Regions from separate parts of the Priestia sp. ABM2_011 genome, predicted to be linked through region 1. Evidence: a T-box and tRNA genes for the amino acid it is inferred to sense, from the RefSeq annotation. Region 1 holds a T-box; the other holds one or more tRNA genes.
What was found. The T-box of region 1 lies ahead of ileS (isoleucine--tRNA ligase). A T-box ahead of a tRNA ligase gene usually reads a tRNA of that ligase, here a tRNA-Ile.

Region 1 (8,407 bases):
AACCTCTTTACGCAGAGGCAAAGAGGTTTTCAGCATACAAGGAAGACGCTATACCGCAGTATAGTTTTCCTTGTATAGTGACCCCCCTTTTGCAGCCTCACGGGACTACTATTTAAAAGGGTATATAATTTATTTTTCGTAAATAGACACGTGGTCTTTTTCGTCTACTTCCATCAAATGTACCGCAATTTTTTCACTTTTAGCTGTCGGTACGTTTTTACCAACATAGTCTGCTCGAATCGGCAGCTCGCGGTGTCCTCTATCCACTAAAACAGCCAGCTGAATGAGTTCCGGTCGACCGATATCAATTAGTGCATCAAGTGCTGCTCGAACCGTACGGCCCGTATATAACACATCGTCTACTAAGATGACGTTCTTATTTGCAATATCTGTCGGAATATCTGATCCTTTTACGAGAGGTTCGTCATTGCTTGTCACTTTCGATAAATCATCCCGGTAAAGCGTGATGTCTAGTTCTCCGACTGGCAATGTGTTTCCTTCAATTTGTGCAATTCGTTCTGCTAAACGTTTTGCAATATAAATACCTCGCGTTTTAATCCCCACTAGCACACAATTTTCGATTCCTTTATTCTTTTCAATAATCTCATGTGCAATTCGAGTTAAAGCGCGGCGGATAGCCTGTTCGTCAAGGACGGTAGCTTTTACGTTCACTGTTTTTCACCTCAAGTTGTTGACATAAAAAAATCCTCTTGCCTTGAGGCAAGAGGATTTGGTTTTAGATATATTTCTTCAAAAAGGCTATAAGTATGCCTTTTCTGCACCGTTTCCTTCTCAGCCTCTCTGGACTGTTCTTAAAGGTTCTTATTAAGTTAATACAAGTATGCCATCACTTATGACAGTTGTCAACTTCTTTTTTCAATAAGCTCTAGCATCTCATTAAACTCTTTTGGAGCCGGTGCTTCAAATTCCATATATTCATTTGTACGAGGGTGAATAAAGCCTAATACACCTGCATGAAGTGCTTGTCCGTCAATCGGAAGCGTTTTTTTCGGTCCGTACTTCGGATTCCCGGCAAGCGGAAAGCCAATATACTTCATGTGAACGCGAATTTGGTGTGTTCGCCCCGTTTCTAGCTTACATTCGACAAGTGAAAAATCTTTAAAACGCTGTAATACAGTAAAGTGCGTCACTGCATCACGACTGTTTTCATCAGTGACCGTCATGCTTTGACGATCTTGCTTATCTCGGCCGATTGGCGCATCAATTGTACCGTGATCGTGCGCAATTACTCCGTGAACGATAGCTTTATAGCGACGCGTCACTGTTTTAGCTACAAGCTGACTAACTAGTGATTCATGAGCTAAATCATTTTTTGCAACCATAAGTAAACCGGACGTATCTTTATCAATTCGATGAACGATACCAGGGCGCATAACGCCGTTAATACCGGATAAATCTTTACAGTGAGCCATTAAGCCGTTTACAAGCGTGCCGCTATGATGACCTGGAGCTGGATGTACAACCATGCCGCGAGGTTTATTTACAACAAGCACATCTTGATCTTCATAATAAATATCTAAATCCATTTCTTCCGCTACCACATCAAGCTCCTCTAGTTCCGGCACTTCAATAATAATAGCGTCTCCTGTTTTACATTTATAGTTTCCTTTAACGGTTTTATCATTCACTTTTGCATGACCTTCTTTGATCCACTGCTGCACTTGTGAACGTGACCATTCTGCATTTACAGTCGAAAGTACTTTATCAATACGTTCTCCCGCTTGTTCTTCATTTATAACTGTTTCAATTACATTCATTCTTTGTGCTCCTTCTTCATTTTCCCTTCAAACAGCGTCATAATAAACATGATGATTACTCCGACGACAAGTGCCGAATCAGCTACGTTAAAAATCGGAAAATCATACGTAAAGATGTATGTATTTACGAAATCAACTACTTCTTTACGGACCACTCGATCAATAAAGTTTCCAATGGCGCCGCCTAACATTAATGCTAGCGCAATACCGAACCATTTATCTTGTTTTTTGAGCTTTTGAATATAAATTATTAAACCGACTACCACAACCACCGTAATGAGATAAAAGAACCACATCTGTCCTTGTAGAATACCCCACGCGGCTCCTCTGTTACGATGAGAGGTAATGTAAAGAAAGTTTTCAATTACGGTAATGCTTTGTCCATAATACATTTCTTTTACAATCATCCATTTTGTTACCTGATCAATAAGTATAACAGCTAAAGCGATAAGATAATAAAACACAAACGTTTTCCTCCCGCAATAAAATCAAACGAATCCATACTAAAGCATTTTAGCACATAATTCATTTTTTTTCTCGCTTCTCACCAGAAAACAAATAAATCTTCGTTTGTGCGGGCCGTCGGCATTACTTTTAATTTATGAATAGACATCACTTCGCCAGTTAGTTCATCAATTCCAAACGCACCAACGTCAAGCTTTGCTAGCGCGTGTTCTACATCTTTTAAATCGGCTTTAATCATTTCTATTACGTAACGTTCCTTTTCATCTATATAACCAGATTGTTCTGTAGCATATCTCAATAGGCGATCTTGTAATTCTTCTTTGATAAGAGCTAATTCCTGTCCAATGGAAAGATAATTTTCATACATGCAAACGCCTCCTGTGCTGATAAGATGAAGTATTAATGATGTTAGGTTTACCGAGTTTTCCATCGAATCTACAACACAAGTTTTTCCTAAGGCTTTGAATGCTTTATACCATTGTATTTGGGAATTTCGTACAGCAAAAAACACGCCCAAAAAGGACGTGCTTTTGTTCATTACTGCTGAACGTAGTGATTTTTCACAACATCCGCACAGCGTGTACATAAAGTTGGGTGATCTTGATCTTCGCCAACTGTTGGTGATACTACCCAGCAGCGCTCACACTTCTCACCTTCTGCTTTACTTACAACAATTGAAGCATAGCTGAATTTTTGTGCTTCAGCAGGCGCTTCACCTTCTGCTACTTCAAGATCTGAAACGATGAAGAGTTGACCTACATTTTCAGAAATAGAGGCTAACAGCTCTTTCGTATCTGCTGTTGGATACAGCGTTAATTTTGCTTCTAAAGACTTACCGATTACTTTTTCATTACGAGCTTGTTCTAGCGCTTTTAAGACTTCATCGCGAAGCTCCATGAACGCATCCCATTTCTCTACCAATTGATCTGCTCCTTCAATTTCTTGAACCTCTGGCATATCAACTAGCTGCGCGCTTTCTTCCGTTACGTTCGGAATGTGAACCCATACTTCGTCTGCTGTATGAGAAAGAATTGGAGACACTAATTTCGTTAACGATAATAACGTTTCATAAAGAACCGTTTGAATGCTGCGACGCTCTACATTATTTTCTGCTTCAATGTACAATACATCTTTTGCAAAGTCTAAGTAGAATGAACTCATATCAATTGTACAGAAATTATGCACTGCGTGATAAATGCTTGAGAATTCATATGAATCATAAGATTTTTTCACTTTATCAATTAATTTGTTCAGCTTCACAAGCATGTAGCGATCTACTTCACGAAGGTCTTCAACGGCTACAGCGTCAGTTGTTGGATTAAAGTCCGCTAGGTTTCCTAGTAAGAAACGGAACGTGTTGCGGATTTTACGATATACTTCTGCTACTTGTTTTAAAATGTTATCAGATACACGAACATCCGCTTGGTAATCTACAGAAGCTACCCATAGACGTAAAATATCCGCACCTAGTTGTTTCATTACTTTTTCTGGAATTACAACATTCCCTAATGACTTACTCATTTTGCGACCTTCACCGTCTAAAGCAAATCCGTGGCTAAGTACGCCTTTATAAGGTGCTTCACCTGTTACAGCTACACTTGTAGAAAGACTTGAATTAAACCAGCCGCGGTATTGGTCAGAACCTTCTAAATACAAATCAGCCGGACGCTGTAAGTCTTCACGCTCTTCAAGAACAGCTTGATGTGAAGAACCAGAGTCAAACCATACGTCCATGATGTCTGTTTCTTTTGTGAAACGGCCATTTGGGCTTCCTTCATGAGTAAAGCCTTCTGGAAGCAAGTCTTTTGCTTCACGCTCAAACCATACGTTTGATCCATGTTCTCTAAATAGATTTGATACGTGCTCAATTGTCTCGTCCGTAATGATTGGCTCATCATTTTCAGCATAAAATACTGGAATCGGAACGCCCCATGCACGTTGACGAGAAATACACCAGTCTCCGCGGTCACGCACCATGTTATAAAGTCGCGTTTCACCCCAAGTAGGCACCCATTCTGTTTTTTCTACTGCTTTTAATAAATCTTCACGGAAATCTTTAATAGACGCAAACCACTGTGCTGTTGCACGGAAAATTGTTGGTTTCTTCGTACGCCAGTCATGTGGATATGAGTGGGTAATGAAACTTAATTTTAACAGCGCGCCTTCTTCTTCTAGTTTGTCTGTAATCGCCTTATTCGCTTTATCATAGAATAATCCTTCAAATCCTGGTGCTTCATTCGTCATATGACCCTTACTATCAACTGGACAAAGAACTTCCAAACCATATTTTTGACCAACGATAAAGTCGTCTTCCCCGTGTCCCGGTGCTGTATGAACACAGCCAGTACCAGCATCAGTCGTTACGTGATCGCCAAGAACAACTAAAGAATCACGCTTATAGATTGGATGTTCAGCTACCACGCGTTCAAGTTCTGAACCTTTTACTGTACGAAGTGTCTTATAGTCAGCCCATTCAATTTCTTTAGCAACTGTTTCAATAAGTTCAGTTGCTACTACATATTTTGCTCCATCTGCTTCAACTACGCTGTACTGAAGCTCGGGATTGACAGCAATCCCTTGGTTAGCTGGCATTGTCCATGGTGTTGTCGTCCAAATGATGAATTTTTCATCTTGTTCAAGCACGCCTTTACCATCTTTCACATTAAACGCTACGTAAATAGAAGCTGAACGCTTGTCATAGTATTCAATTTCCGCTTCTGCTAAAGCAGATTCACTTGAAGGGGACCAGTATACAGGTTTTAATCCTTTGTAGATATAGCCTTTTTTCGCCATATCGCCAAATACTTTGATTTGCTGCGCTTCGTACTGTGGCTGAAGCGTTACATATGGATTATCCCAATCTCCGCGTACGCCTAAACGCTTGAACTGCTCACGCTGGCCGTTTACTTGTTCCCAAGCATACTGTTCGCAAAGCTTACGGAATTCAGCTACTGTCATTTCTTTGCGGTTTACTTTTTTATTTTTTGTTAAAGCCGTTTCAATTGGCAAGCCGTGTGTATCCCAGCCTGGCACATAAGGTGCGCAGAAGCCTGACATCGACTTATAGCGAACGATAAAATCTTTTAAAATTTTATTTAAGGCATGTCCCATGTGAATATCGCCATTGGCATATGGAGGTCCATCATGCAGGACGAATAGCGGACGGCCTTCCGTACGTTTTTGTACTTTTTCATAAATATTCATTTCAGCCCACTGTTCTTGCATTTTAGGCTCGCGGTTCGGTAAATTTCCACGCATAGGAAATTCAGTTTTTGGCATCAATAATGTATCTTTATATTCCATGTTTTACCCTCCAAAAAAAAACGTAAATTTCATATCTTTTTGCACCATAACAAAAAGACCTCCTCATCCCAAAAAGGGACGAGAAGGCCTCCCGCGGTACCACCCTAGTAGATTTGCTGCACGCAAATCCTCTTTGCATTCGTAACGTGAATAAACCGCCACTGCTTACTATCATCATTTCAGCAATGGTACTCTAGGGTGATTTTCACTTTTTTGTTTGTTATCGAGCTCGCACCATCCTCGATTCGCTTTGACAAACTAAAAAAGCTACTGTCCCTGTCTCCGTACTGTTTGATATGAAATTTCATCTGTTACCAAATTATATGACAACAAAACGTGAGAAGTCAAGATGATGTCTTGACTAGTCAATTTTTTCTTCTAGCGCTGGCATCTCATAATCCATCAACTGATCCCAGTCATCGCTGTTTAACATTTCAAGCTGTGCTTCAATTAACATTTTGAAACGAGTTCTAAATACTTTAGACTGCTTTTTCGTCTCCTCAATGTCCATCGCAATTTTACGAGACTTAGACAGTGCTTCATTAATAATACGGTCCGCATTTTTTTCTGCTTCTTTTATAATGAGCTTCGCTTCTTTTTCAGCGTTTCGCTTTACATCTTCCGCTGCTTCTTGAGCAATTAAAATTGATTTATTTAACGTTTCTTCGATGTTAGTAAAATGTCCAAGACGATCTGTTAATTCAGATACTCTTCCTTCTAACTCCTTTTTATCACGCATTACCAGCTCATAGTCTTTAATTACTTGGTCAAGAAACTCATTTACTTCATCTTCATCATATCCGCGAAACCCGCGATTAAACTCTTTGTTATGAATATCCAAAGGGGTTAAAGGCATCTAGGCCACCTCCGTGTTGTCTCATTACATCATTAGTAATGGTTTATTCGACATATTTTTAAAATTTCCTGCTAGTAGATTTCTTTATTTCTGCTTCCCTACAACAATTCGCCATTTTTCTTTTTTGGTTTTGCCTTCAAGTGAAACGATACGACTTCTGCCGTGGCCACGAAGCGACAAAATATCACCTTCATGACATTCAAAAGAAGGCTGTTCAATGACTTTAAAATTTACTTTTACCGCTCCATTTGCAATAAACGGCTGGACTTTTTGTCTTGATAAATTGTGAATGGTCGACAGCAAAACATCAAGCCTCATTGAAGAAACTGTATAAACGTGTTCAATCAGCTCTTCTTTTACCACATGCAGCTGCTCTCTTTGAATAGAAGAAAGTGAAACTTTGGCTTTTCCAATTGATGTTAAATTCATCTCAATATAAGAAGAAATTTCCTCTGCGGCTACAAGCTGAATATCGTCTCCCGCGACCAAAATATCGCCAAATTTTGAACGGCGCAGTCCTAAGGACATCGCCGAACCAAGAACTTGAGGATGTTCAATCGTCACAAACTTTTTAGGATAATTCAATTCGTACATATGCAACTGAAAATCTTCGCTTTCAGGCACATAGTAATCCGGATATAGCAGCGCACGCTTGCGTTCAGCAAACGGTTGTCCACCATCAAATGAAACTTGAACCTCTCCTTCAGTCCCAACAATAGCTGTCACAATCTGCTGCTCTCTTGGATCTAAAAAATCCGTTAATTTTGGGCTGTATTGATGTAGGACATCTTCTTTCCACTGAAGAACCTGGTCAATAAATCCATGTTCTTCTTGCCTAAAATGTTCATAAATAGACATATTATTACTCCTACTATTGGTATGTAAAAAAGGAATCCAGCGATTCCTTTTTAAATAAATCCAACCATACTGTGAAGTGAACGTACACCTGCTTGCGCAAATCGTAGTAAAAAGATTGCAACAAGAGGTGAAATATCAATCATGCCAATAGGCGGAATGATTTTACGAAAAGGCTCTAAGTAAGGCTCGCAAATGCTGCCAAGCAGCTGACCAAACTTAGACGCCCTTACATCGGGTACCCAAGACATCAAAATGTAAATAATCAGTGCCCATGAGTAAAGACCAATCAATTGCCCAAGAATCCCAAAAACGATGTCCAAAAACTACCACCTCTTTACGTTTGTTGTATCGTGTTCTCCCATCATATCTGAAATGCTTCCGCTTACGTCTACATTATCAGGTGTACATAAAAAGATGTCGGTTCCAATTTTTTGAATGTCCCCGCCTAAAGCATAAACTGTACCACTTAAAAAGTCGACAATTCTCACTGCTTGATCTCGTTGAATGCGCTGTAAATTAACAACTACGACTTTACGATTTTTTAAATGATCCGTAATTTCTTGTGCTTCGGCATAGACGCGAGGTTCGCAAAGCATCATTTTTGATGATTTTTGAACGCTTTGCAAGCTAATCACGTTTTGCTGCTGATTCGGCTGCTGACTAGCTTTCACTGGTCTCGACTGCTGTACAGGCTCTTCTACCGACTCTTCTTGTTCGTAATGTTCTTCTACATATTCAGTATCGTCATCAAGAGCAAAAAAACTTCTAAAGCGATTTTTCATACTCATCTTGAATTACACCTCCTTAACGTTCATTCCCAACTAGCGTGGTTCCTAGTCGAATGAATGTTGCTCCTTCTTCAATTGCAATTGCATAATCGTTTGACATTCCCATTGATAGCTCCGTACAAGGTGCATACGGGAGGTTTAGTTCTTGTATACGATCCTGCAATTTCTTTAAACCTTGAAAACAGCTGCGAAGCAAGGACTCGTCATCTGTGTGAGGAGCCATGGTCATTAATCCAACTACTTGGATATTTGTAAATGTTTCAAGAGATTGAATAAATGGAATTACCTCTTCTACAGCAAGGCCATGCTTTGATTGTTCTTCGGCAACATTAACTTGTACAAAACATTTTATACGATGT
Region 2 (8,407 bases), 240 kb from region 1:
GTTCGCTGAATGTGTCAGGTTTAATCGGTAAAGTCATGTTCTTGTGGTACTGTAATCCAGCCATCGCCATTACCGTTTTAAACATAAATACGTTGGATGAATATTTTAACGCGGATGAATACGTTAAGGGTCCTAACCCCTCAGCCTCAGCTGATTTCTTAATTGGTGTTCCTTTAATTTTTAACGGTTCATCAACGAACACTGTGTTTGGCTTAATAGCTCCTGAATCTAAGCCAGCTAGAACCGTTGCCCCTTTTACAACAGAGCCCATTGTATAAGATGTTGAAATATTCCCTAGTGCAAAATCTTCTATTTTAGGTACCCCAGTCTTCTTATCAATGGTGTATTTTTTACCTGCCATTGTTAAGATTTCTCCTGTGTGAGGATCCATCATAATCACAAAAGCACGGTCTAAAAACTGCGTTCCTTTCATTTTCTTTTTGGCTAAAAGCTGGTCCGTAATTTGTTTTTCTACCGCTTTTTGAAGCTCCATATCAATAGTTAAAACTAAATCACTGCCGCGTTCGCCTTTCGACACTTGAATTGTATCAAGGAGATTTCCTTTATCATCTGTTACATACTGGACTTTTTCTTTTTGACCGCTGAGCTGAGCTTCGTATTGCTTCTCTAAATAGCTCGTCCCAACTTGGTCATTTCGACTATAGCCTCTTGATAAGTAATACTGTACTTTATCTTTGGGCAGACCCTCGTTGGCAGAGGATACATTTCCAAGCAAAGTACGGAGAGTGCTGTTTTCTGGGTATGAGCGATCCCAATACGTTGTTGTATCAACACCCGGAAGTTCATCTAAATGCTCACTTACAACGGCATACTCTTCATTTGTCACACCGCTTTTAACAATTTGCGGGGTGCTAGAATAACCTGCCTCCATTTGGCGCTTAATAGCTAGAACTTCTAAATCACTCTTTAAACTTTCTAAATCTTTTTTAGAAATGCGGTCTAACTGACGTTGATACAGTTCGTCATCAGTCATTTCACCATCTTGAACTTTTTTGCGATCAGCTTTCGTAATTTTCTGCTCCGCTTCTTTAGGGTGAAGCATAATCCAATAATCCTTCATGTCGCGTTCTGTAATTTTTACCACGTTTTTAGCATCTTTATTCTTTCTATTTTCTGGAATATCAATCACATTTGTGGTGTAAGGAACATCGATCATAGTGGCTAACTTTTTAGCGATGCGCAGCCTTTCTTCAGCTGTATTTCCTTGAAAACGAGTATATGTAATCGTATTTAAAGAGGTATTATCTACAATTACGCGGTTATACCGATCGTACATTTTCCCTCGAGGAACAGGCGTACTGACTGTAACGTCCTGTGTTTTTTCGACTTCTCGTTCGTAATTCTCACCGTACACAATTTGAACAAGTCCCAACCGCAAAATTAATACGGAAAATAGGGCAAATACGGTCAAGAAAAGTAAGTTCACACGAAAAGGCACGTGACTTTTTCTTCTTTTTTTCTTTTTCATACCAACACCTACACTTTATAAAACATATATACCATAACACCATAAAATCAGACATTTAGCAAATAAATAGACACCTGGCAGGTGCCTATTTACACAACGTATTTATTCTAAAAGAAAAGCGAGGCATTTTCCATAGTACAAATGAAGGAGCTAATAATACTCTAAGCTGGAGACTCTCCGTCTCCTTCATTTAATACTGGAGGAGTAACAGTCGTTTCTTTTTTGTGCAGAGGCTGTGAGATATGTCTTACACAAAAATAAATGATCGTATGCCCTGCTCCAACAATAGCTAATAAAATGGGAATACTTTTTGCTTCATCAAAAAATAGTACGGCTATTAAAAATAAAGATATGGAAACGACCCGCCCAATATTCAGAAATACTTCTCTGACAACAATGTATTCGATTCTTTTTGAAACAACGTCCTTTGCTCGTCCAATCACATCGTACGTTAGAGAAATGAATGGAACCAACAAAATAGGATAGGCAATAGCAATACAAACAGCATATATAATTAACTTTGGATACGATAAGTTAAAGATAAGCAAAAAGACTGCTCCATAGAGAAGGAGGCCCCCGGTGAAAATAAATCGAAGGCGATTTTTTTGCTTAATAAATCTTGAGGCTACATAGTATCCTACAAACGCCACCGCTGAATTCACCAGTCCATAAGTTCCTAAAGCTAATTCACTTCCCGTCGTAATAAATACCATGACGGATACGACAAAAATGAACGTACCTTCACGCAATCCTTGAAAGAAATGAGCCTGTAATATTCGATTCCAGTCTTTGTTGACTTTTCGTTCAGCCCACACTTCTTTAAATTTGTATACTCCTTCAGCTGCGCGTCTTGTAATAAAAAAACTAAGCACAACGGCACCGACAAACAATAGCAGAGATACACCAAACACAATTTTATACCCAAGTGATTCATACAAAGCGGAAATAACAAAGCCCGCTCCTAAAGGACCAATCATCCCTGCAAAAGAGTTTAAGATCCCTAAAAATCCGTTAAAAAAGTCTCTTGTATCAGGTTCTGTAATTTCAAAAGTTAGCACATTAAAAGCTAGCCAATAAAAGCCATATCCTATACCCAGCAGTCCACCAAGCAATACTAAATACTCGGCTGCGTTAGCTCCACTGACCAATACAGCGATATAAAAAACAGCTAAAAAAGATACGCCTAACCTTAAAACCACAACCCGGTCAATTCGTTTGGCCCATTTACCTGCTAAAATAAACGTAAGCGGCTGAAGCACCACTACCGCTAAATTATAAATAGCGAGATCCGAAAATTCGCCTGATTGTTTCCACAGATAAATGTTAACAAACGAATTGGAAATTGAAATAGCCAAGGCATAAAGACCGCCTATAATTAAAAGCAAAAGTAAATCTTTACTAACTTCTATATCTCCAACTACTTTTTTTAATAAAGGCATATCAAAAAACTCCTTTTCTCTTCTACACCTAGTGTGTGAAAAAGAAAAGGAGATATGTAAAAGAATTGGAAAACAAAAAAGCCAGTAAAGGTAATAATTACTTTACTGGCTCTTAAATACGTCTTCAGCTTATTTTGCAGCGTCGTAACGCTTAGCAACTTCGTCCCATTTTACAACATTAAAGAATGCTGAAATGTAATCTGGACGGCGGTTTTGATAATTTAAGTAGTAAGCGTGCTCCCAAACGTCTAGACCAAGAATTGGCGTTTTGCCTTCCATTAATGGGCTATCTTGGTTTGGTGTGCTTGTTACTTCTAATTGGCCGTTGTTTACAACTAACCAAGCCCAGCCAGAACCGAAGCGAGTTTTAGCTGCATTTGCAAATTCTTCTTTGAATTGATCAAAGCTGCCGAATTTGCTAGCGATAGCGTCTGCTAATTCACCAGTTGGAGCACCGCCGCCGTTAGGGCAAAGGATTGTCCAAAATAATGAGTGGTTCGCATGACCGCCACCGTTATTGCGTACTGCTGTACGGATATCTTCAGGAACAGCATCTAAGTTTGAAATTAACTCTTCAATACTTTTGCTTTCTAAATCCGCTTTGCCTTCAACAGCAGCGTTTAGGTTTGTAACATATGTGTTGTGATGTTTTGTGTGGTGAATATTCATTGTTTCTTTGTCGATATGTGGTTCCAGTGCATCGTATGCATAAGGTAGTTCTGGTAATTTGTAAGCCATGAATAATTCCTCCTTCAAAATATGTAAGCATTTTGGCGCAAAAGCACCATATACGTTTAGATTAGCAAATTTACCCTACTCTTTCAAATAAAAAGTACCTAATCCATGATTTATATTTACCTAATTCCCATTCGCTATTCTTTTAAACATAAAAAAAGCTTCTTTTTCTCAAAAGAAGCTTTGAATAGACAATAGTATGGCGGAGGAAGAGGGATTCGAACCCCCGCGGGCTTTAACACCCCTGTCGGTTTTCAAGACCGATCCCTTCAGCCGGACTTGGGTATTCCTCCAACCCTATAAATGGTGGACCCTGCAGGACTCGAACCTGCGACCGGACGGTTATGAGCCGTCTGCTCTAACCAGCTGAGCTAAGGGTCCACGTGGCTCCACAGGTAGGACTCGAACCTACGACCGATCGGTTAACAGCCGATAGCTCTACCACTGAGCTACTGTGGAACAATATGAATTATGTATGTCACAAACGTAAATTGGAAAATAGCGGCGGAGGGGATCGAACCCCCGACCTCACGGGTATGAACCGTACGCTCTAGCCAGCTGAGCTACACCGCCATGGCTCCACAGGTAGGACTCGAACCTACGACCGATCGGTTAACAGCCGATAGCTCTACCACTGAGCTACTGTGGAACAATATAACATTTACTAGCGACATTAAAAATTTAACATGTTTCTGGCCTAAAGTCAATATATTATTTTAAAACAGCGTATAAAAAATAGGCAATCATCAACAGTTGAATAAATCCTTTCGAGATAGCGCCACTAAAAAAGCCAATAACCGAACCTACTCCAATTTTTACTGCGTTGCTAATTGTGGTCCGATGAACAATCAGTTCTCCTACAATCGCTCCGATAAACGGCCCTAAAATAATTCCAAATCCCGGAATAACAAACGGACCCACAAGCAATCCAACTGTACTTCCCCAAACGCCTGCTTTAGTGCCTCCGAATTTTTTCACACCAATAATATTAGCGATATAGTCTGCTAAAAAAAGTGCGACAACTAACAATCCTTGTATCACCCAAAATAACCAGCTATAGGAGCTAAAATCATAAAATAAACCGTATATAACAAATCCTAGCGCTACAAATAGCACGCTTGGGATGATGGGATAAACCAACCCAACAAACGATACAACAAAGCTAATGATAACTAATGCCCAACATAAAATAGCCATGCCCGCACCTATCCTTTTTATTATTACTATTTATCATACAATAACCACTCTTATAAAGAAAGGCCTTGCATGAGCAAGGCCTTTCTTTATTTTACCTTTGAATATGTCTTTAGATAGCGATCTCCGAGTACCGCTTCCGCAATATTAACAGCATGATCTCCAATTCGTTCTAAATTGCTAATGATATCGACAAAAACAATAGCAGCAGAACCTGTACATACATTTTCATTTAGACGTAAAATGTGCTTCTTACGAAGCAGACGCTCCATTGCATCAATCTGCTCTTCTTTTTGAATGACCTGGACTGCTTTTTCTCTATCTACTTTTTCTAAAGCAAAAACAGCTTCTTTAACTGTTACAATAGTCAATTCGAACATATCAGCTAAGTCGGTATTAGCTTCTTTTGTCATTCTCACCTTATTTGTAATTTGATAATCAACAAGTTCAATGATATTTTCAAAATGATCGCCAATACGCTCAATATCTCGCGCAGTATCTAGAAGCACAGAATGCTCTTCGCTTTCAGCTTCTGACATGGAAGAGCGGGATAACAACACTAAATAATTCGTGATTTTTTTATCTAAATTGTTAATGGCATTTTCAATTTGCATAGTAGCATCAGAATGTTTAGGATGGCGCGTCTTCAAATAACTATTGGCTTCTTCTAACCCAATCGTCGCGAATTCTCCCATACGAATAAGCTCTGCTTTTGCCTGCCCAAGAGCAATTGAAGAAGACTGTTCAATAAAAATAGGATCAAGATGTTTAGGTTTAAAGTCTATAACAGCATCTTCACCAGGAATCAGCTTTGTAACAATTAACGCAAGCAGACCGATAAGAGGGAACTGAATAATTGTATTGGTTGTGTTAAAGAGACCATGAGCAAATGCAATCGTCATTTCTGGGTTTAAGCCCATCGTCTCTCTCAAGTACTCCACAAGACGAGTAAATAACGGCAAGATAATTAAAAAGATAGTTGTACCAATTAAGTTGAACATTACGTGCGTTAAAGCAGCCCTTCTTGCTGCCACACTTGCCCCGATTGAAGCTAAAATAGCGGTAATAGTCGTACCAATGTTGTCTCCAAACAATACAGGCAGCGCGGCATGTATATCAATAGCGCCCTGTCCAAAAAGTTCTTGTAGAATTCCGATAGTAGCGCTAGAGCTTTGCACAATCACCGTAAATAAAGTGCCAATTACAACTCCTAAAATCGGATTATCACTCATGCTTACAGTTAAATCATGAAACTGTTGAAGTGAGCGAAGCGGCTTCATCCCGCTTCCCATAAGCTCTAGACCAAAGAATAACATTCCAAACCCAAAAGCGATTTGACCAAAATTTTGAACAGGTTTACTTTTAAAGAAAAAGAGTAAAATCGCTCCCACTGCGAGAATAGGAAGAGCGTAGCTCGAAATGTCAATTCCGATTATAAAAGCTGTAACTGTCGTACCGATATTTGCGCCCATAATAACCCCTATAGCTTGGCGCAAAGTCATAAAACCGGCACTTACTAAGCCTACCGTAATAACAGTGGTTCCTGAGCTGCTCTGAATAAGAACGGTAACCAGAATACCTGCTAGAACTCCCATAAACGGATTAGTTGTGAATCTGTCTAAAATATCGCGCAATCTATCTCCTGCTGATTTTTGCAACCCATCTCCCATGAACTTAATCCCGAATAAAAAGATTCCGAGTCCACCGATAAATTCAAAAATCATTTTTTGAACATCTAGTTCCAAACACCTCAACTCCTTGATTTTTTTCTAACGACATAGAGAAGTCCCCACTATTATTAACGAATCTTAAAAGCACTGTAAACGTTTTTACGCTAATGTTTACAATAACTTAACAGTATATTTACATTGTAATTGGAAACGATTTCTAGAATCTATTGTAAACCTTGAATTTCCGCTATAGAATAAATTATAGTTAGAATTTTTTAATAAAAGGAGGGTTTACAATAATCATGTTAAAAAAGATGGGATGGAGTCTTACTTCTTTTCAAAAAATGAGGTCTCTTCGCTTTGAGCATACAAACAAAACCATTGGCTTCATATTGTTTTTAACACTTATTTCTTTGCTGCCTACATTTTTCTTTATGACGTTGACAATTGTAAACGGCTATCACATTGCTACAACAGAGCTCCCGAAATCTGTTTCTTCTTTTTCTATTTCAAATTCACAGCTTACGTCAAGCCAACCTTTCACAAAAAAAGTAAACGGTACCGCTTTTATCTTAGACCCCTCACAGTCTATTGAACGGTTTCATTCCCCTGCTCATGGAATTGGTTTTTTAAAGGATGGAATTTACATCACGACTAATTCACAAACACAAACGTATTCATATGAGTTGCTAAACTGGCATCATAAAGATAAAAATGAACTGTCAAACTTGCTGCACGAACAAAAATTTTCTTTATACATACTTGTCCCTATCGCTATGCTTTTACTGTACGTATTAACATCTGGACTAAACTTCCTTTCTATTACCTGCCTTGCTTATCTTGGAAAACTGATTGGACTCATCACTAAGAAGCAGCTTCCTTTCAAACAGCTATGGGCACTGAGCGCTTATAGTACGGTAGCCTTCACGCTGCTTTATACGCTTTTTGAAGCTTTTTCTTTTTCTCTAGCAACACATAGCTCTCTTTACTGGATAGGAACGTTCTTCATTTACTTATTGCTCGTCACAAGGGTTCCTATGAGAAAAAAGGTAAAACCTAATAAAGCGATTGAAACATAACGAAATGAATCCAATCAACCGCTAGAAGCACCTACATACATAAAATCTATGTTTACCCTGCCAATGAAAAGCTCCGAACGAATTTAATTCTTGATCAAGAATCAAATTTGTTGGGAGCTTCTTCAACTAACATACTTTTGTCCCAGCCTCTTTATTTCTGTACAACTTTTCTTCTCCCCATTGCAGAAGAAAAAATTTTCAACTGATACAAAACCCACAAACCTCCTGCTGCGAGCAAACTAAAGCTATAAATAAACATCAGCCTTTCAGTATGCATCCACACTTCAAAAACAACGGGTCCCAACGCTACTCCTAAAAATCTCACCGTTCCATAAATGGATACAATAAATCCTCTTTCTTCGTCTGAAGCCGCTGAAGTAATCATCATATTAATACAAGGAAGAACAAATCCTAAGCCGCCAAAGGCGACTGTCAAACAAAACATCAGCACAGGAAGCGTATAAATCACCGTTAATACTCCAAACATTACGAATAAAAGAATCATTCCTACTATCATCAATTTTTTCATGAGCACTACATCTGTTTTGATTCGCTGACCGGTCCAATAAGAAACGAGCGTCATCGCGCCAAGAGGAAATAAAAAAGCGGTTCCTTTGAAAAAACCGTCTATATGATACGTTTCCTCTATTAAAAAAGATAAGTAATATAAAATGCCAAATAATAAAAACAACCCCAGTCCCCCGACAAAGAATAAAGGAAAAAGCGATTTTCTTTTATCATAGACGATCCCAATGGCTCTCTTTAAATACTCTCCAACAGATACTGAATCTGAACCTGTTT

Region 2: it has a tRNA-Ile gene. The T-box ahead of ileS (isoleucine--tRNA ligase) is inferred to sense a tRNA for this amino acid. The anticodon was not compared.

Annotation. Positions count from the first base shown of each region.
Region 1 covers NZ_JBSWUB010000001.1:1,242,399-1,250,805, reverse strand. The annotation lists gene pyrR (bifunctional pyr operon transcriptional regulator/uracil phosphoribosyltransferase PyrR) at 130-672, opposite strand; gene ACXAE4_RS06645 (RluA family pseudouridine synthase) at 864-1,778, opposite strand; gene lspA (signal peptidase II) at 1,775-2,242, opposite strand; gene ACXAE4_RS06635 (conjugal transfer protein TraR) at 2,323-2,610, opposite strand; gene ileS (isoleucine--tRNA ligase) at 2,781-5,546, opposite strand; T-box leader at 5,618-5,838, opposite strand; gene ACXAE4_RS06625 (DivIVA domain-containing protein) at 5,908-6,402, opposite strand; gene ACXAE4_RS06620 (YlmH family RNA-binding protein) at 6,487-7,260, opposite strand; gene ACXAE4_RS06615 (YggT family protein) at 7,311-7,580, opposite strand; gene ACXAE4_RS06610 (cell division protein SepF) at 7,584-8,048, opposite strand; gene ACXAE4_RS06605 (YggS family pyridoxal phosphate-dependent enzyme) at 8,065-8,407, opposite strand, start outside.
Region 2 covers NZ_JBSWUB010000001.1:1,000,870-1,009,276, reverse strand. The annotation lists gene ACXAE4_RS05355 (peptidoglycan D,D-transpeptidase FtsI family protein) at 1-1,489, opposite strand, end outside; gene ACXAE4_RS05350 (MFS transporter) at 1,651-2,928, opposite strand; gene sodA (superoxide dismutase SodA) at 3,058-3,666, opposite strand; tRNA gene ACXAE4_RS05340 (tRNA-Ser) at 3,864-3,956, opposite strand; tRNA gene ACXAE4_RS05335 (tRNA-Ile) at 3,968-4,044, opposite strand; tRNA gene ACXAE4_RS05330 (tRNA-Asn) at 4,048-4,122, opposite strand; tRNA gene ACXAE4_RS05325 (tRNA-Met) at 4,163-4,236, opposite strand; tRNA gene ACXAE4_RS05320 (tRNA-Asn) at 4,238-4,312, opposite strand; gene ACXAE4_RS05315 (DUF456 domain-containing protein) at 4,375-4,860, opposite strand; gene ACXAE4_RS05310 (Na/Pi cotransporter family protein) at 4,947-6,602, opposite strand; gene ACXAE4_RS05305 (DUF1189 domain-containing protein) at 6,830-7,606, shown strand; gene ACXAE4_RS05300 (MFS transporter) at 7,758-8,407, opposite strand, start outside.